One region of the Diaphorobacter sp. LI3 genome, then DNA from elsewhere that is predicted to be linked to it. Evidence: predicted binding sites of a transcription regulator. Region 1 holds the regulator's gene; each other region holds the start of a gene.
The links. The regulator LexA, encoded in region 1, represses DNA repair genes until DNA is damaged. The targets are predictions, from matches to a motif close to ACTGTATNNNNATACAGT.
Positions count from the first base shown of each region.

Region 1 (6,190 bases):
CGACGACGGCCTGCAGCACCTGGCCCTGGCGCGCGACCTGGAAGTCTGCGTCTTCAACGACGAAGGCGCCGGCAACGGCTGGCTGTTGCCCGCCGGCCCGCTGCGCGAACCCTGGCCGCGCGCGGTGGACCTGGTGCTCCACGCCGGCTCCCCGCCCGGAGGGGGCGCGCCGCAATTCGCGCTGTCACGTGAACTCGCCGCCCATGCCGTGAATGCCAGCGGGCAGCACCTGCCGCTGGAGCAATTGCAGGGCGAACCGTCGCACGCACTCGCGGCGATCGCGCGGCCGCACGACTTTTTTGCGATGCTGCACGCGAGGGGCCTCCAGCCCGAGAGCGAGGAAGCACTGCCCGATCACTATGATTTTTGTAGCTGGAAGCGCCCGCCGAATAAGCGCTTACGGCTGATTTGTACCGAAAAAGACGCCGTCAAGCTCTGGCCCGCGCACCCGGACGCGCTGGCCGTGCCGCTGGCCGTGCGGATCCCGCCGGCCTTCTTCGACGCGCTCGACGCCCGCCTGGCGTCGCTATCATCGTCCGGCCATTGAGGAACACCATGGACCCCAAACTGCTTGAACTGCTGGTCTGCCCCGTCACCAAGGGCCCGCTGACCTACGACCGCGAACGCCAGGAACTCATCTCGCGCAGCGCACGGCTGGCCTATCCCGTGCGCGACGGCATTCCCGTGCTGCTGGAAAACGAGGCCCGCCCCTTGAGCGACGAGGAGCTGGAACAGTGAGTCGCGCCGCACCGTTCACGGTGCTGATACCGGCGCGCCTGGCCTCCACCCGCCTGCCCAACAAGCCCCTGGCCGATATCGCCGGGCTGCCCATGGTGGTGCATGTGGCCCGCCGCGCCAGCCAGAGCGGCGCCCAACGCTGCGTGGTCGCGGCGGACGACGCGCGCATCGTCCAGGCCTGCCAGGCGCATGGGGTGCAGGCTCTGCTGACGCGCGCCGACCACGCCAGCGGCAGCGATCGCCTGGCCGAGGCCTGCGAGCTGCTGGGCCTGGCGGGCGAAGACATTGTGGTGAACGTACAGGGTGACGAGCCCCTCATCGACCCACGGCTGATCGACGCCGTGGCCGCACTGCTGCATGCACGCGGCGATGCCAGCATGGGCACCGCCGCGCACGCCATCGACAGCGCGGAGGACTTTGCGAACCCTAACGTGGTGAAGGTGGTGCTGGACGCGCAGGGCCTCGCGCACTACTTCAGCCGCGCCCCCATCCCCCATGCACGCGACCACGCGCCGGGCAGCCTCTGGTGGCAGCCGGGCCAACCGGGGGTGCCCGTGGGTTTCGCACCGCTACGGCACATCGGCATCTACAGCTACCGGGCAGGCTTTCTGCGCCACTTTCCACAGCTGCCAGCGGCGCCGACCGAGCAACTGGAAGCGCTGGAGCAGCTGCGCGCCCTCTGGCACGGGCACCGCATCGCCGTGCACGTGACCGGCAGCGCACCCGGTGCGGGCGTGGACACGCCAGCCGACCTGGAGCGCGTGCGCACCCTCCTGGGCGGCTAGCGCGGCCGTCAGCTTGGCGCATGGCCCGCGTGCTATCCTTGTTCGCAACAAGAGCACCTGTCCCGCGCTGGCGCGCCGACGGCAAGCGTGCCCGCTGATTTCAAAACACTAGAGGACATCCATGAGACTGATTCTGCTCGGCGCTCCCGGCGCCGGAAAGGGTACGCAGGCCGCGTTCATCTGCCAGAAATTCGGCATCCCCCAGATCTCCACCGGCGACATGCTGCGCGCCGCCGTCAAGGCCGGCACGCCCCTGGGCCTGCAGGCCAAGGCCGTCATGGATGCGGGCCAGCTCGTCAGCGACGACCTGATCATTAACCTGGTGAAGGAGCGCATCGCCGAGCCCGACTGTGCCCAGGGTTTCCTGTTCGACGGCTTCCCACGCACCATCCCCCAGGCAGACGCCATGAAAGCCGCGGGCGTGAAGCTCGACTATGTGCTGGAGATCGACGTGCCGTTCGACGCCATCATCGAGCGCATGAGCGGCCGCCGCTCCCACCCGGCTTCGGGCCGCACCTACCACGTGAAGTTCAACCCGCCCAAGGTCGAAGGCAAGGACGACGTGACGGGCGAGCCCCTGGTGCAGCGCGAGGACGACAAGGAAGAAACCGTCAAGAAGCGCCTGCAGGTCTACAGCGACCAGACCCGTCCGCTGGTGGACTATTACTCCAGCTGGGCCAAGACCGATCCCGCCAACGCGCCCAAGTATCGTGCCATTCAAGGCACCGGCAGCGTGGAGGAAATCACCCAGCGCGCCCTGACGGCACTGTCAAGCTGACGAACCCGCCGCCGGCGCCCGCCAACGCCCCGCAACGCGGGGCGTTGTGCTTTGTGCCCAGGCAAGCGCCTCGGCCCATGACGGTGCTTATGAATTAGCGGACTGCATCAACTCCAGCAGCAGGCTGACCCGTGCCTTCACAGGGCTCAGCCCATCCGCATCGCGCCAGGGCGTACCCGTCAGGTCCATCATCCGCCCCTGCGGGCAGCGCGAAGCCACGCGCACCTGCACCCCGGCCGCCACGGCACGCGCGAGCGCGGCCTCCAGCGCATGGTGCAGCGTGCCATTGCCGGTGGCGGCCACCACGATGCCGCGCACGCCCTTCTCCACCAGCCAGTCCACCAACGCGCCATCCGCGCTGGCGTGGCTGAGGACGATTTCCACGCGTGGCCAGGCTGCATCTGGCAGGATCGGCACCAGCGCGCCATGCGCGGGCTGTTCCACCTGCGGCGCAAGGCCGCGGGCCCAGCGCACGCGCCCCGCTTCCATCCATCCCAGAGGCCCAGCATCGCCGGAGTCGAACGCGTCCAGCCGCAGCGGGTGCACCTTGCTCACCTCGCGTGCCCCGTGCACCACGCCAGCGGCCGCCATCAGAACCCCCCGCGCTGAGGGATCGGCCGCCAGCGTGACGGCATCCAGCAGGTTCTGCGGCCCGTCCGGCGCGAGCGCCGTGGCCGGGCGCATGGCACAGGTCAGTACCACCGGCTTGGCGGTGGTATCGAGCAGGTTGTGCAGCAGCCAGGCGGTTTCCTCCAGCGTATCCGTGCCGTGGGTGACGACGACGCCGGCAACGGCCGGGTCGGCCAGGTGTGCGGCGCAGCGACCGGCCAGGCGCGCCCACACGTCAAAGCCCATGTCCTTGCTGTCCAGCTGCGCCACCTGTTCGGCCACCAGCGCGCCGCCCCCGGCCTGCACCAGCCCGGGCACCGCGGCCAGCAATTGCTCCACGCCGATCTGCCCGGCCGTGTAGCCCACGTTCGCACCTTGCACCGCGGAAGAGCCCGCAATCGTGCCGCCGGTGCCCATAACGACGATTTTTCTTGCAGCTGCCACTTGCATCCCTCCAAAAACTGTTCAAAAATACAGATACTGGATTAAAAAACAGTAACCCACTCAACCACCGACCGCATTGGATCGCACCATGCTCGACAGTCCCAAGCTCACCGCCCGCCAGCAGCAGATCCTGGACCTGATCCAGACCGCCATCGCGCGCACCGGCGCCCCGCCCACCCGCGCCGAGATCGCGGCAGAGCTGGGTTTCAAGTCCGCCAACGCGGCCGAGGAGCACCTGCAGGCGCTGGCCCGCAAGGGCGTGATCGAACTGGTCAGCGGCACCTCGCGCGGCATCCGCCTGCGCGGCGAAACCGTGCGCAACATCAATGCGGCGCGCGGCGCCCAGTTCAACCTGCCGATACCCGGCCTGTCGCAGCTCACGCTGCCGCTGGTGGGCCGCGTGGCGGCCGGCTCGCCCATTCTCGCCCAGGAGCATGTGGACCAGACCTATACGGTGGAAGGCAGCCTGTTTGCGCACAAGCCCGACTACCTGCTCAAGGTGCGCGGCATGTCCATGCGCGACGCGGGCATCATGGACGGCGACCTGCTCGCCGTACAGGCAACGCGCGAGGCGCGCAACGGGCAAATCATCGTGGCGCGCCTGGGCGATGACGTCACGGTCAAGCGCCTGCGCCGCACAGGCAGCGCCATCGAACTGCTGCCCGAGAACCCCGACTACCCGGTGATCCGCGTCGAGCCGGGCGAACCTTTCGAGATCGAAGGGCTGGCCGTGGGCCTGATACGCAACACCATGCTCATGTAGTCCGTTGAATGCAGCGCCGCCGCAGGTGGCGGGCGTTTGGCAGGCGGTAGCCCGGGCATGCCCCGTGGCTGCGGCATGCCAACCCTGCGGATGCGCGCTTGACGTCCTTGGCAATCCTGCCTGTGTTCCACCTTCATGCCCTGGCATGCCGGAGTCTTCACATGGGATTTGCCCTCTTTGCCTTTGCCTCCCTTTCCCGCCCCTTGCGCCGCCTGCGCCGATGGGGACTGGCTGCACGCCATATGTCGCGCGGCGCGGCAACCTCTGCCTGCACCACGCACGGACGCGCCGATGCGCTCCAGGGAGCGACGCCCAACGCCGGCCCTCTCGATAGCCCCGCCGTGGCGGGTATGGCGCAAGAAAATCCGGCCCGCCACCGCGCCTTTGCCATGCCTGCCGCGGATGCGGCCATGCAGCACACAGGTCTGCGGCCTGCGATCTCCACCCGTTCGCTCCCCCTGCGCGTGATCCTGCGCCATGACACCGACGACGCCTGCAAGCTCGTGATTTCCGGCCGCATGGCCGATGTGTGCGCGGAACTGGAGCGCCTGGCCCTGCGCTGACCGCGGGGCACTGCTGCGACCGCTTCTGACACTTTTCGAAGGCGTCGCGGCCGCAGCGCGTTCATCGCAGGCCCGTTTCTACAATGCACGGCACTTGCAACTTCCCGCCCCCAAGCACGCCATGACCCACGAGTCCCGCCTGGACCGCTTGCTGCGGCAACTGCTGTGGGGCCGGCGCACGGCCGCGCTGGCAACGCTGCAAACCCTGCCCGGCGCGGAATCGGTGCCATTCACAACGCCGGCGGTGTCGTTCGTTCCGTATGCCATCGACTCCACGGCCCAGGTGCTGGTATTGCATGTCAGCGCCCTCGCCGCCCATACCCGCAACCTGCGGCAATCGCCCGCGGTTTCTCTCCTGATCACGGCGCCCGAGGACGCGGCCCAGCCCGTGCATGCGCTGGAGCGCGTTGCCATCCAAGGGCAAGCCGTACTGCTTGCGCCCGAGGCAGCCGCCAGCGCGCGCGCCGCCTACCTGCGGCGCTTTCCTGAGGCAGCGCCCATGACGACGCTGGGCGACTTCCAGTTCGTGCAGATCATCCCTTCGGTGGGCCGCCACGTGGCAGGGTTTGGCGCGGCGCGGGACTTGTCCGCCGAAGAGCTGAAGGCGCTGCTCACGTCTTGACGCTGGGGCGATCGGCGCCGCCAGCAGTTGGATGGCAAGGGCCGTTCCGCCCAGGCGAGCGCTGGCGGCCGCTAGCCCGGTGCCCGGGAAGGCCACACACAGGTCGCGGCCAGGGCCGGCTGGGTGACGGGTTGGCGGACGCTCGCGGTGCGCGCCAAAGCATGAACGGCCCCGCCCACGGCAGCCGGTGGCGGCACACCTGTCCTGCAGGCTTGCCCCGCGCGAGAGCCCCTCAAGACACCAGTTGCGACCAGACCTTGTCCAGCCGCTTGCCGCTGACCGGATACGGCGTGCGCAACTCCTGCGCGAAGAAGCTCACGCGCAGTTCCTCCAGCATCCAGCGGTACTCCTGCATGCGGGCGTCCACCTGGCCCTTGCGCTCGGCGACCAGGCGCCAGTACCGCTGCTCCAGCGGCTGCAGTTCCTTGAGCTTGGCGGCATCGCGTGCCGGGTCGGCGCGGTACTTGTCCAGACGCGTGGTGATGGCCTTGAGGTAGCGCGCGTAGTGCTGCAGCTGCGCCCAGGGCGCGGCGGCGATGAAGTGCTTGGGCATCAGGCGCTGCAGCTGCTGTGACGCGTCGGCCGTGGCCTCGGGAGCGTTCTTGGTGTCCTTGATCTTGCGCTGCGTGGCGGCGTATTCGATGAGGATGGCCGCCGCCATGCGCGCCACCTCGTTGGCGATCAGCGTGAGGCGCCCGCGCCCGTCCTGCACGCGCTGCTTGAACTGTGCCTCGTTGCTGGGCAGCGGCTCTTGCAGGAAGGCGCGGTCGATGGCCACGTCGATGATTTGTGCGCGCAGCTCCTCCTGCGTGCCCAGCGGCATGAAGGCCACAGCCATCTTCTGCAGATCGGGGATGTTCTTTTCCAGGTACTTGAGCGCGTCCTTGA
Region 1 covers NZ_CP094346.1:2,604,401-2,610,590, forward strand. The annotation lists gene lpxK (tetraacyldisaccharide 4'-kinase) at 1-547, shown strand, start outside; gene MRB47_RS12040 (Trm112 family protein) at 556-738, shown strand; gene kdsB (3-deoxy-manno-octulosonate cytidylyltransferase) at 735-1,523, shown strand; gene adk (adenylate kinase) at 1,645-2,301, shown strand; gene MRB47_RS12055 (asparaginase) at 2,389-3,360, opposite strand; gene lexA (transcriptional repressor LexA) at 3,443-4,117, shown strand; gene MRB47_RS12065 (hypothetical protein) at 4,279-4,680, shown strand; gene MRB47_RS12070 (CREG family protein) at 4,802-5,302, shown strand; gene hrpA (ATP-dependent RNA helicase HrpA) at 5,535-6,190, opposite strand, start outside.

Region 2 (6,190 bases), 1.2 Mb from region 1:
CACGGAGCAGGCGGACAGGGTCACGGCAAGGCCCAGCAGGCCCAAACGGGTGGTAGCGTTCACGCGAAAATCCTCATTGATCCAGATTCGGCCGGGAGCGTTCCAAATACGCTGCAAGCTGGCAACAGGCTGGGTGAAATTAGAGCTTAGAGCAGCCCCGCGGCGCGCAGGGCGGCCTCGACCACGGCTTCGTTGCCCTGGCTCAGGGGCGTCATGGGCAGGCGCAGAGCGCCGCCGCACAGGCCCATGCGCTGCACAGCCCACTTCACGGGGATGGGGTTGGCCTCGACGAACAGTTGCTTGTGCACGGGCATCAGGCGGAACTGGATCTCCATGGCACGGCGGGTGTCGCCGGCCAGCGCGGCTACGCATAGCTCGTGCATCAGGCGGGGCGCCACGTTGGCCGTCACGCTGATGTTGCCCTGGCCGCCGCACAGCATGAGCGCCACGGCCGTGGGGTCATCGCCGGAATACACGGCAAAGCCCTTGGGCACGTCGCGGATGAGCCATTGCGCGCGTTCGATGTTGCCTGTGGCTTCCTTGATGCCCACGATGCCGGGCACCTGCGTGAGGCGCAGCACGGTTTCGTGCTGCATGTCCGCCACCGACCGGCCGGGCACGTTGTACAGCACCATCGGCAGGTCGCCCACGGCCTCGGCGATCGCCTTGAAGTGGCGGTACTGGCCTTCCTGCGTGGGCTTGTTGTAATAGGGCACGACCTGCAACTGGCTGTCGGCGCCGACCTTCTTGGCGAACCTGGCCAGCTCGATGGCCTCGGCCGTGGAATTGGCGCCGCAGCCCGCCATGATGGGCACGCGCTTGGCGGCCTGTTCCACGGACACGCGAATGATTTCGCAGTGCTCCTCCACGTTCACTGTGGGCGATTCGCCGGTCGTGCCCACCACGCCGATGCAGTCGGTGCCTTCTGCGATGTGCCAGTCGATGAGTTTGCGCAGCGCGGGGTAGTCCACACTGCCGTCGTCATGCATGGGCGTGACGAGGGCGACGATGCTGCCGGTCAGGGGGGCGCTGGGAGAAGTCATGTCCGCGTTCAAAAACGGTAAAAAGACATTCTAACTAGACGGGGCCCTGCAGCGGCGCGCGCAGAGGCGCGCGCAGAGGCCCGTCCATGGACGGCGCAGGCCGCACGGCGACGATGCGCTGCACGAAGCGCGCGGGCGCGTCGAGGAAGCCTTCCTCATAAGCCACGATGCGCAGGTCCCGGCAGGCCTGCAGCAGTTCGCCCGGCCTCAGCAGGAATTCGGCCCGTGCGGGCCGGCCGACAGTTTCGTTGCCCACGGCGAAGGTCTCATAGAGCAGCACGCCACCGGGCGCCACGCTGTCCACGATGGTGGGCAGCAAAGGACGCCACAGGTAATTGGTGACCACCACGCCGGCAAAGCGCTGCCCGGGCAGGGGCCAGGGGCTAGCCTCGATATCCGCGACGATCGTTGCGCCCCATGGCGCTATGCTTTCGATAGCTTCTGGCGCTTTGTCTATGCCCGTTACCGGGTGTTTTCTTTCATGGAACCAGCGCATGTGACGGCCGTGACCGCAAGCCACGTCCAGCACACTGCCGCCTGCAGGCACCAGGTGGGACCAGCGCTGTATCCATTCCGAGGCCGCGGGCAGCGGCGCATGGGCGGTGCCGTGCGGGGCCATCGTCAGAAGCAGGCCCAGATCTGGTCCGCCAGCGTCAGCATGAAGTCGGGCTGCAGGTACAGCGCGAACACCCCCAGCAGCACCGCGAGCAGCGCAGCTGCGACGATCGACCGCTTGTACAGGGTGCGCATGGTCAGGCCGCCTGAGGGGTGGCGCGCACGATGGCGCCCTCGCGTACGGGCAGGTTCACCAGGCCGGCGAGGATGCCCAGCACAATTGCCAGGTACCACACGATGTCGTAGCTGCCCGTGCGGTCATACAGATAGCCGCCCAGCCACACGCCCAGGAAACTGCCGATCTGGTGGCTGAAGAACACGAAGCCGCTGAGCATGGACAGGTGCTGCACCCCGAAGATCTGCGCAACGGTGGCATTGGTGGGGGGCACCGTGGACAGCCACAGTGCGCCGATCACGGCCGAGAACACGTAGACCGACAACGGCGACAGCGGCACCAGCAGGAAGATGGTGATGGCCACGGCACGGGCGAAATAGATGAACGCCAGGATGTGGCGCTTCGGAATCCGTTGGCCCAGCGAGCCCGCGATATAGGTGCCGAACACGTTGAACAGCCCGATCAGCGCCAGCGCATAGCTGGCCACCTGGGGCGTGAGGCCCTGGTCGCGCAGATAGCTGGGCATGTGCACACCGATGAACACCACCTGGAAGCCGCACACGAAGTAGCCGGCGGTGAGCAGCAGGAAGCTGCGGTAGCGCAGCGCCTCGGCAAAGGCCTCGCCCACGGACTGGGTACGTTTGATGGGGGCGCTGCCATGAAAGCCCGGCTCGCGCAGGCCGAAGGCCAGCGGAACGATCAGGATCACCATGGCCGAGAGCACCAGCAGGGCCTCTTGCCAGCCCAGGCGCAGGATCAGTTGCCCCTCCAGCGGCACCATGAGGAACTGGCCGAACGAGCCCGCCGCAGCGGCCACGCCCATGGCCCAGGAGCGCTTGTCGGCAGGGATCTGCCGGCCCAGCACCCCGTAGATGATGGCGTAGGTGGTGCCCGCCTGCGCAGCGCCGATCAGCACGCCCGTGGTCAGCGAAAACAGCAGCGGCGTGGGAGACAGCGCCATGCCGGCCAGGCCCATGGCGTAGAGCGCTGCGCCGCCGATCAGCACGCGGAAGGCGCCCAGGCGGTCGGCCAGCATGCCGCCAAAGATGCCGAACAGCCCCCAGGACAGGTTCTGAATGGCCATGGCCAGGGCAAAGGTCTGGCGTGTCCAGCCCATGTCCTGGGTGATGGGCTGCAGCCACAGGCCGAAGCCGTGCCGGATGCCCATGGACAGAGTGACGATGGCGGCGCCGCAGATCAGCACCTGGGCCATGGACAGTTTTCGGGTTGCGTCGTGCATCCGGCGAATGTAGCGAAAACCCGTGTCGCCTGCTTGGCGCCCCCCTGTGCGGCACGCTGGCGGGGCAAGAAAGCGCCACCATCCTGGTTTTATATCCAGCACTACAATCCGCCGCCATGGCAGTCAAACCCGCATCCACCTCCGCCAGCGACTACTCCGAAGGCTCGATCCGCGTCCTCAAGGGACTGGAGCCCGTCAAGCAGCGGCCGGGCATGTACACCCGCACCGACAACCCCCTGCACATCATCCAGGAGGTGCTGGACAACGCGGCCGACGAGGCGCTGGCGGGCTTTGGCAAGAAGATCAAGGTGACCTTGCACACCGACGGCTCGGTGAGCGTGGAGGACGACGGCCGGGGCATTCCGTTCGGCCTGCATCCCGAGGAGAACGCACCGGTCGTGGAGCTGGTGTTCACCCGCCTGCACGCGGGCGGCAAGTTCGACAAGGGCAAGGGCGGGGCCTACAGCTTCTCGGGCGGCCTGCATGGTGTGGGCGTAAGCGTCACCAACGCCCTGGCCACACGGCTGGAGGTGGCCACCCACCGCGAGGGCCAGGTGGCGCGCCTGGTGTTTGCGGGCGGCGACGTGACCGAGCCGCTGGCGGCGCGCCCGCTGCAGGCGGGCGAGCGCAAGCAGGGCACCACCGTGCGCGTCTGGCCCGACGCCAAATACTTTGAGTCCAGCAACCTTCCGATGGGCGAGCTGACGCACCTGCTGCGCAGCAAGGCGGTGCTCATGCCCGGCGTCACGGTGCAGCTGGTCAATGAAAAGACGCGCGACACCCAGACCTGGCAGTACAAGGGTGGCCTGCGCGACTACCTGGCGCAGACGCTGAGCGCTGACCCGGTGATCCCGCTGTTCGAGGGCGAGGGCTTCGCCGACCGCCACAACGAGAGCTTTGCCGAGGGCGAGGGCGCCGCATGGTGTGTGGCCTTCACCGAGGAAGGCCAGCCGGTGCGCGAGAGCTACGTGAACCTGATCCCCACCAGCGCCGGCGGCACCCATGAAAGCGGCCTGCGCGACGGCCTGTTCAACGCGGTCAAGAGCTTCATCGAGCTGCACTCGCTCCTGCCCAAGGGCGTGAAGCTACTGCCCGAGGACGTGTTTGCGCGCGCCAGCTATGTGCTGGCGGCCAAGGTGCTGGACCCGCAGTTCCAGGGGCAGATCAAGGAGCGGCTGAATTCGCGCGACGCCGTGCGGCTGGTGTCCAGCTTCGTGCGCCCGGCGCTGGAGCTGTGGCTGAACCAGCACGTGGAATACGGCAAGAAGCTGGCCGAACTGGCCATCAAGGCCGCGCAGACACGGCAAAAGGCCGGCCAGAAGGTCGAAAAGCGCAAGGGCTCGGGCGTGGCCGTGCTGCCCGGCAAGCTCACCGACTGCGAAAGCCGTGACCTGGCCTACAACGAGGTCTTCCTGGTCGAGGGCGACTCGGCCGGCGGCAGTGCCAAGATGGGCCGCGACAAGGAAAGCCAGGCCATCCTGCCGCTGCGCGGCAAGGTGCTCAACACCTGGGAGGTCGACCGCGACCGCCTGTTTGCCAACACCGAGGTGCATGACATCTCGGTAGCCATCGGCGTGGACCCGCACGGCCCGAGCGACACCCCTGACCTGTCCGGCCTGCGCTACGGCAAGATCTGCATCCTTTCGGACGCGGACGTGGACGGCTCGCACATCCAGGTGCTGCTGCTCACGCTGTTCTTCCGCCACTTCCCCAAGCTCATCGAGGCTGGCCATATCTTTGTCGCCCGGCCACCGCTGTTCCGCGTGGACGTGCCGGCGCGCGGCAAGAAGCCCGCGGCCAAGGTGTATGCGCTGGATGAATCCGAGCTGGAAAGCATCCTCGACAAGTGCGCCAAGGACGGCGTGCCGCGCGAGAAATGTCAGATCAGCCGCTTCAAGGGCCTGGGCGAAATGAACGCCGAGCAGCTGTGGGAGACCACGCTCAACCCCGACACGCGCCGCCTGCTGCCGGTGCAGTTGGGCACGTTCGACTTCTCCGCCACCGAGGGCCTGATCACCAAGCTCATGGGCAAGGGCGAGGCCGCCGCGCGCCGCGAGCTCATGGAGCTGCACGGCGACCTGGTGGATGTGGACATCTGACGAAGGCACCCTCGCCATGACTGCGCGCCTGGGATACCGTATGCGTAACAGCCTTTTGGGGCTTTTGCGCACGGCTGGCATGTGCTGCGCGCTCCTGTTTTTGCAGCAAACCGCGCATGCGGACCTGTGGGCCTTCGTGGACGAGCGCGGGGTGACGCATTTCGCCGCGCAGCAGCTGGACGAGCGTTACGCGCTGTTCTTTCGCGGCAACGACTTCGACTCCGAGCGCGACGGCTCCAACACCGGACGTCAGGGTGCGGCCGATGTCTCCACCGGGCCGGCCAGTCCCTCGGGGGCGCGGCTGCTGGCCTTCTTCGAGGTGTCGCACGACTACAAGCTCGTGCGCCAGCACCTGCGCTCGGCGTCGGCGCGCCATGGCGTGGACTACGCGCTGCTGCAGGCGGTGATCGCCACAGAGTCGGGTTTCAACACCCGTGCGGTTTCACCGCGCGGCGCCGTGGGGCTGATGCAGCTCATGCCCGCCACCGCCAGCCGCTTCGGCGTGAGCGGCGACGCCAGGCGCTCGGTGGAACAAAAGCTGGTGGACCCCGCCACCAACGTGGCCGCGGGCACGCGCTACCTGCGCTACCTCATGGATCTCTTCGAGGGCCGCCTGGACCTGGCGCTGGCAGCCTACAACGCGGGCGAGGGTGCCGTGCAGCGCGCCGGCAACCGCGTGCCCGCCTACCGTGAGACGCGCAACTACGTACAGAGCGTGATGGGCCTGTATGCGCTGCTCAAGCCGCCGCTACCGACGCGCAATCAGCGCGCGAACCCCGGGCGCGTGCGCATGGAACTGCCCGCCACGCCCCATTCCCTATCCGATGCCGGTGAGCGCGGCGACGCGCAGCGCATGTCCACGCCTGCGCCCACGCGCCTGGCCCGGCAGTCATCGACCGAGTCTGTCTTCACTGAATGAGCGACCAACCCACTCTCGACTTCTCCGCGCCCGCCGACCACGGCGACAGCCTGGAACTGGCCGGCTATGCCCAGCGCGCCTATCTGGAATACGCCCTCTCGGTCGTCAAGGGCCGCGCGCTGCCCGACGTGTGCGACGGTCTCAAGCCCGTGCAGCGGC
Region 2 covers NZ_CP094346.1:1,386,750-1,392,939, forward strand. The annotation lists gene bamC (outer membrane protein assembly factor BamC) at 1-63, opposite strand, end outside; gene dapA (4-hydroxy-tetrahydrodipicolinate synthase) at 147-1,043, opposite strand; gene MRB47_RS06460 (class I SAM-dependent methyltransferase) at 1,078-1,662, opposite strand; gene MRB47_RS19955 (hypothetical protein) at 1,665-1,793, opposite strand; gene MRB47_RS06465 (MFS transporter) at 1,796-3,013, opposite strand; gene MRB47_RS06470 (DNA topoisomerase IV subunit B) at 3,130-5,112, shown strand; gene MRB47_RS06475 (lytic transglycosylase domain-containing protein) at 5,153-6,031, shown strand; gene parC (DNA topoisomerase IV subunit A) at 6,028-6,190, shown strand, end outside.
Region 2: MRB47_RS06470 (DNA topoisomerase IV subunit B) is a predicted target of LexA. The motif match lies at 3,096-3,113, and genes of this name have one in related genera.

Region 3 (6,190 bases), 1.4 Mb from region 1:
CACCCGCCGCTGCACCTGCTGCGGGCGTTCTGTACCGTGGCCCGCTTCGGGGGCATCTCGCGCGCGGCCGAGGCGCTGCACCTCACCCAGAGCGCGGTGAGCAAGCAGGTGCAGGAGCTGGAGCGCTGGGTGGGCGTTCCGCTGTTCGAGCGCAGCCGCAAGCGCCTGTCGCTCACGCCCGCTGGGGAGCGCTACGAAAAGGCCGTGAGCGCCCTGCTCGCCCGCTTGGAGGCGGCCACGCTGGAGCTGATCACCAGCGGCGACGAGGGCGGCGCGCTGCACCTGTCGGTGCTGCCCACGCTGGCCGCCAAGTGGCTGATTCCGCGCCTGCCGCAGCTGCGTGCGCAGCACCCGCAGATCACGCTGCACTTCGTGCCCTACGTGCACGGCTACGACTTTGCCGACCCCGAGCTGGACTGCTCCATCCTGTTCGGCGACGGGCACTGGCCGGGCGCACGCGCGCACTACCTGACGGGCAACGACGTGGCCCTGATCGGCCCGCGCGCCGGGCTGGCCGGGGCGCCGCCCCTGCACAGCCCGCAGGACGTGGCACGCCACACGCTGCTGCGCCACGTGAGCGTGCCCGGTGCCTGGCAGCACTGGGCCGAGGCGCATGGCGTGAACGGCCTGGACCCGCTGGCCGGCCCGCAGTTCGACCAGTTCCAGACCATCATCCGCGCGGTGTCGGTGGGCATGGGCCTGGCCCTGGTGCCGCGCTGCCTGGTGCGGGACGAGATTGCCGCCGGCACCGTCACCGAGCCGCTGCCCGGCGGCGGCTACACGAGCGACCTGGGCTACTGGCTGTGCTACCCCGAGTCGCGTGCGCAGCTGGCCACGCTGGTGCGCTTTCGCGACTGGCTGCTGGCGCTGGCAGACCCCGCGGCGGGCACGGCCGCACCGGCTGCTTGAATCCACCTCCAAAATGGCCTCCAGCGCTTGCCCATCAAGCGCAAGCAGCTATTTTATCGATAGCATCGGACAGCGGCAGCGCTATGGCCCCGATTCGCGTGCCGCGAACCGCACGCTGAAGCGCGCGCCGGGCATGGCCGCGCCGGGGCGCACGTCCTCCAGCTCCACCTCGGCACCGTGCTGGCGCGCGATCTCGCGCACGATGGGCAGGCCCAGGCCGGAGCCGTCGGCGTCCGTCCCCAGCGCGCGGTAGAAGGGCTGGAAGACCAGTTCGCGCTCAGCCTCGGGCACGCCGGGGCCCGAGTCCTCCACCTGCAGCAGCAGCACATGGCTGAACGGGTCGGGCAGCACGCGCGCGGTGATCACGCCGGGCTGCTGCGCGCTGGACGGGGTGTAGTTGATGGCGTTGTCCACCAGGTTGCGCACCAGTTCCTTCAGCAGCGTGGGGTTGCCGTCCATCCACACGCCATTGGTGCCGGGCTCGACGCCGTCGTAGCCCAGGTCGATGTGTTTGTCCATGGCGCGCGGCACGCTGTCGCGCACCACCTCGATCACCAGCCGCGCCAGGTCCAGCGGCTGGCGCTGCACCACGGCGCTGCCGCCCTCGGCCCGCGCCAGCGCCAGCAACTGGTTGACGGTGTGCGTGGCGCGGATGGACGAACGCCCGATCTGCTTGAGCGACTGCTTGAGCTCCTCGGTGCTGGTGCCCTCGCGCTGCGCCAGGTCGGCCTGCATGCGCAGCCCGGCCAGGGGCGTCTTGAGCTGGTGCGCGGCGTCGGCCAGGAAGCGCTTTTGCGTGGCCATGGATTCCGACAGGCGGCGCAGCAGGTCGTTCACCGAATCCACCAGCGGCGCCACTTCCATCGGCACGGCCTTGTGGTCCAGCGGCGAGAGGTCGTCGGGCTTGCGCGCGCGGATGCGCTCCTCCAGCTGGTGCAGCGGCTTGATGCCGCGCGCCAGTGCCAGCCAGACCAGCAGCACCGCCAGCGGCAGGATGACGAACTGCGGCAGCATCACGCCCTTGATGATCTCGGTGGCCAGCACGCTGCGCTTGGCGCGTGTCTCGGCCACCTGCACCAGCGCGGCGGGGGCGCCCTCCAGCGGCACGCGCACCCAGATGTAGGCCACGCGGATGTCGATGCCGCGCAGCTCGGCGTCGCGCAGCCGCACCTCGCCGGAGAACGCCTGCTCCTCGGGCGGCGGACGCGGCAGGTCGCGTTCGCCCGACAGGTAGTCGCCCGTGGGCGAAAGCACCTGGTAATAGACGATGTCGGACTCGTCGGCGCGCAGGATCTCGCTGGCGGGCTGGGGCAGGTTGAACAGCACCTTGCCGTCGTGCACCGTGACGAGCTGCGCCAACGCATGGGCGTTGTACTCCAGCGCGCGGTCGAAGGGCTTGTTGGCCAGGCCCTGGGCCACCAGCCAGGTCAGCGCCAGGCTCACCGGCCACAGCAGCAGCAGCGGCGTGAGCATCCAGTCCAGGATTTCGCCGAAGAGGGAGCGCTGCTCGCGCTGGAAGATTTTCAAGGTGGTGGGTGTTTTTGGCCGCTAGCGCTTATGCATCAAGCGCAAACAGCTATCAATAACAGAGCATCCACGGGTCCCGTCAGCTGGGGATCTTTTCCAGGCAGTAGCCCAGGCCGCGCACGGTGGCGATGCGGATCGGCCCGCGCTCGATCTTCTTGCGCAGGCGGTGGATGTAGACCTCGATGGCGTTGTTGCTCACCTCCTCGCCCCACTCGCACAGGCGCTCCACCAGCTGCTCCTTGCTCACCAGGCGGCCGGCGCGCTGCAGCAGCACCTCCAGCAGGCCCAGCTCGCGCGCGGACAGCTCCACCATCTTGCCGTCGATGGTGGCCACGCGGCCCGCCTGGTCGTACACCAGGGGCCCGTGGCGGATGGCGCTGCTGGTGCCGCCCATGCCGCGTCGCGTGAGCGCACGCACGCGCGCCTCCAGCTCCGACAGCGCGAACGGCTTGGCCATGTAGTCGTCGGCGCCCAGGTCCAGGCCCTTCACGCGCTCGTCCACGCTGTCGGCCGCCGTGAGGATCAGCACCGGCAGCGCCGAGCCGCGCCCACGCAGGCGCTTGAGCACCTCCAGGCCGTGCATCTTGGGCAGGCCCAGGTCGAGGATCAGCAGGTCGAACTCGTTGTTGGTCAGGAGCGCGGTATCGACCTCGGTGCCGCTGGCCACATGGTCCACCACGGCGCCCGAGCCGCGCAGCGTGCGCAGCAGCCCGTCGGCAAGCACCTGGTCGTCTTCGGCGATGAGGATGCGCATGGGGTGTCTCTCCTGGTTGTCGTGCGCCGGCCTGCGCTCTATCTGAATTCTAGGCCGCCGTGCCCTCGCCGCCGGCGTAGGCCTCCAGACCCAGCGCGACCACCGTGGCCACGTCCTGCCCCACCTCGGCGCGGAACTCGCCCTCGGCCTGCGCCACCGCCGCGCGAAACGCCTGCAGCCACGCCAGTCCCGTGGGCGTGAAGCGCACCAGGCGCGCACGCGCATCGCGCGGATCGGGCTCGCGCGTGACCAGGCCCCAGGCCGCGCACTGCTCCACCAGCGCGGCCATGGACTGCTTGGTCATGCCCGCGCGCTCGGCCAGGTCGGTGAGGCGGTCCCCCTGCAGCGACAGATGCCGCGTGATGTGGATGTGCGCGGCGCTCACCTGGTCGCGCGCCGCGAGGTTGGACAGCGCCAGCGGCACCTGCACGTCGCGGGCCATGAGCTGCAGCACGCGCGCATCGAAGCGCCGCATGGCATGGCCCAGCAGGCGGCCCAGGTGGGTCTGGCGCCAGCGGTCATCGGGGTTGGGGGGAGCGGTCATCCGCACATTGTCAGCCAAACTGACCAAAAATTGATTGGATAACGCACCAACCGCCCATAAACTACTGTTCAAGCATCCAGCCTGTCATTGGAAACAGTTTCCAGGCAGGCACACGATTTCACCGTGACCCCGACCCGAAGGAGCATTCCATGGACGCCACCGTCAAAGGCAACGCAACCGCCGTCAACAGCGAAAAGGCCAAGGCCCTGCAAGCCGCCCTCGCGCAGATCGAAAAGCAGTTTGGCAAGGGCACCATCATGCGCCTGGGCGAGGGCGAGGCCATTGAGGACATCCAGGTGGTCTCCACCGGCTCGCTGGGCCTGGACATCGCCCTGGGCGTGGGCGGCCTGCCGCGCGGCCGCGTGATCGAGATCTACGGGCCGGAAAGCTCGGGCAAGACCACGCTCACGCTGCAGGTCATCGCCGAGATGCAGAAGCAAGGCGGCCAGTGCGCTTTCGTGGATGCCGAGCATGCGCTGGATGTGCAGTACGCCAGCAAGCTCGGCGTTCAGCTCACCGACCTGCTCATCAGCCAGCCGGACACGGGCGAGCAGGCGCTGGAGATCGTGGACAGCCTGGTGCGCTCGGGCGCCGTGGACCTGATCGTGGTGGACTCGGTCGCCGCGCTCACGCCCAAGGCGGAAATCGAGGGCGAGATGGGCGACGCCCTGCCCGGCCTGCAGGCACGCCTGATGAGCCAGGCGCTGCGCAAGCTCACCGCCACCATCAAGAAGACCAACTGCATGGTCATCTTCATCAACCAGATCCGCATGAAGATCGGCGTGATGTTCGGCAGCCCCGAGACCACCACCGGCGGCAATGCGCTGAAGTTCTACGCCTCGGTGCGCCTGGACATCCGCCGCACCGGCACCATCAAGAAGGGCGACGAGGCGATCGGCAACGAGACCAAGGTGAAAGTGGTGAAGAACAAGGTCTCGCCCCCGTTCAAGACGGCCGAGTTCGACATCCTGTTCGGCGAGGGCATCTCGCGCGAGGGCGAGATCATCGACATGGGCGTGAACGCGCGCATCCTGGAAAAGAGTGGCGCCTGGTACGCCTACAACGGCGAAAAGATCGGCCAGGGCCGCGACAACGCCCGCGAGTTCCTGCGCGAGAACCCCGGCCTGGCCGTGGAGATCGAGAACAAGGTGCGCGAAAGCCTGGGCATCGCACTGCTGCCCACGGGCCACGCGAGCCCGGCGGCCGACCTGCCCGAAGACAAGCCTGCGCGCGGCAAGAAGGCCGACAAGACGGGCGAGATCGAAGCGTAACCGCGCACCGGGGTTTTTGAACGAAATCTGCTTCCAGCGCTTGACCATCAAGCGCTGGAAGCTCTTTTTTCAATAGCATTCATGGGATTCACCGCCCTCTCCCTCAAGGGCCGTGCGCTGCGCCTGCTTGCCCAGCGCGAGCATTCGCGCACCGAACTGCAGGCCAAGCTGGCGCGCCACGTGCAGGAGGGCGACGATCTGCCGGCGCTGCTGGACGAGCTGCAGGCGCGCGACTTCATCAATGCAGAGCGCGTGGCCGAGTCCGTGGTGCACCGCCGCGCGGAGCGCTTCGGCACCCAGCGCGTGCTGCAGGAGCTGCGGCGCAAGGGGCTGGACGAGGATTTGGTGCGCAGCACCGCCGCCCAGCTGACGGGCACCGAACTGCAGCGCGCCCGGGCCGTCTGGCGCCAGCGCTTTGGCGACCAGCCCGCCGACACGCCGCAGGAGCGTGCGCGCCAGATGCGCTTTCTGGCCACGCGTGGCTTCGCCGCCGACGTGGTGCGCCGCGTGGTGCGGGGTAGTGATGAATGGGAATAGAACGAGGCTTGGCGCGCTGCTGTCCAGCGTCAAAGCTATGTCATCCATAGCAGCTGTCGACGCGCAGTCCGCCACCGGTCGCACCCCGCAACGCCGCGCCGTCGTGCAATGCCAGGCCGCGCAATACGCGCGATGGCTTCAGCGCCGCAATGGACCTGCCAGAGGCTTGAGGCCCGCGGCGCGGCTGTGCGCAGCCGGCCCCCGTTGTGCGCGTTGGGCCGCGGCGCGACCGCTCAACCCAGCAGGCGCTCCGGGTTGGCGTCCAGCTTGGTGAGCGCATCGCGCGTGGCGCGCAGCGTGAGGCTCTCCTCCTCCTGCGCCACCAGCAGGCCCGCCTGCAGGTAGGCCCCCAACCGGCGCATTTGGATGAGGTAGCTGCCGCCATCGCGCGTGGCAAACAGGTGCAGTTGCTTGCGCTGGCTGTGCCAGGCGTATTGCACCTGGGTGGACGCGCCGTTGTGGTCCAGCGTGAACCAGGTGCCCAGCGGCAGCTGCTGCGCCCAGGCCACCATGTCGTCCTGCACAGGCGCACCGTTGTCGGCGATGACGTGGATGGACGAGGCGTCGATGCCCAGCAGCATCTCGATGTTGTCCGCACTCAGCGGCATGTCGCCCAGCGCCTCGTCGCCGATGTAGTCCTCCAGGTTC
Region 3 covers NZ_CP094346.1:3,978,337-3,984,526, forward strand. The annotation lists gene MRB47_RS18590 (LysR substrate-binding domain-containing protein) at 1-909, shown strand, start outside; gene MRB47_RS18595 (sensor histidine kinase) at 991-2,436, opposite strand; gene MRB47_RS18600 (response regulator transcription factor) at 2,516-3,190, opposite strand; gene MRB47_RS18605 (MarR family winged helix-turn-helix transcriptional regulator) at 3,240-3,734, opposite strand; gene recA (recombinase RecA) at 3,884-5,005, shown strand; gene recX (recombination regulator RecX) at 5,087-5,542, shown strand; gene MRB47_RS18620 (DUF1631 family protein) at 5,776-6,190, opposite strand, start outside.
Region 3: recA (recombinase RecA) is a predicted target of LexA. The motif match lies at 3,798-3,815, and genes of this name have one in related genera.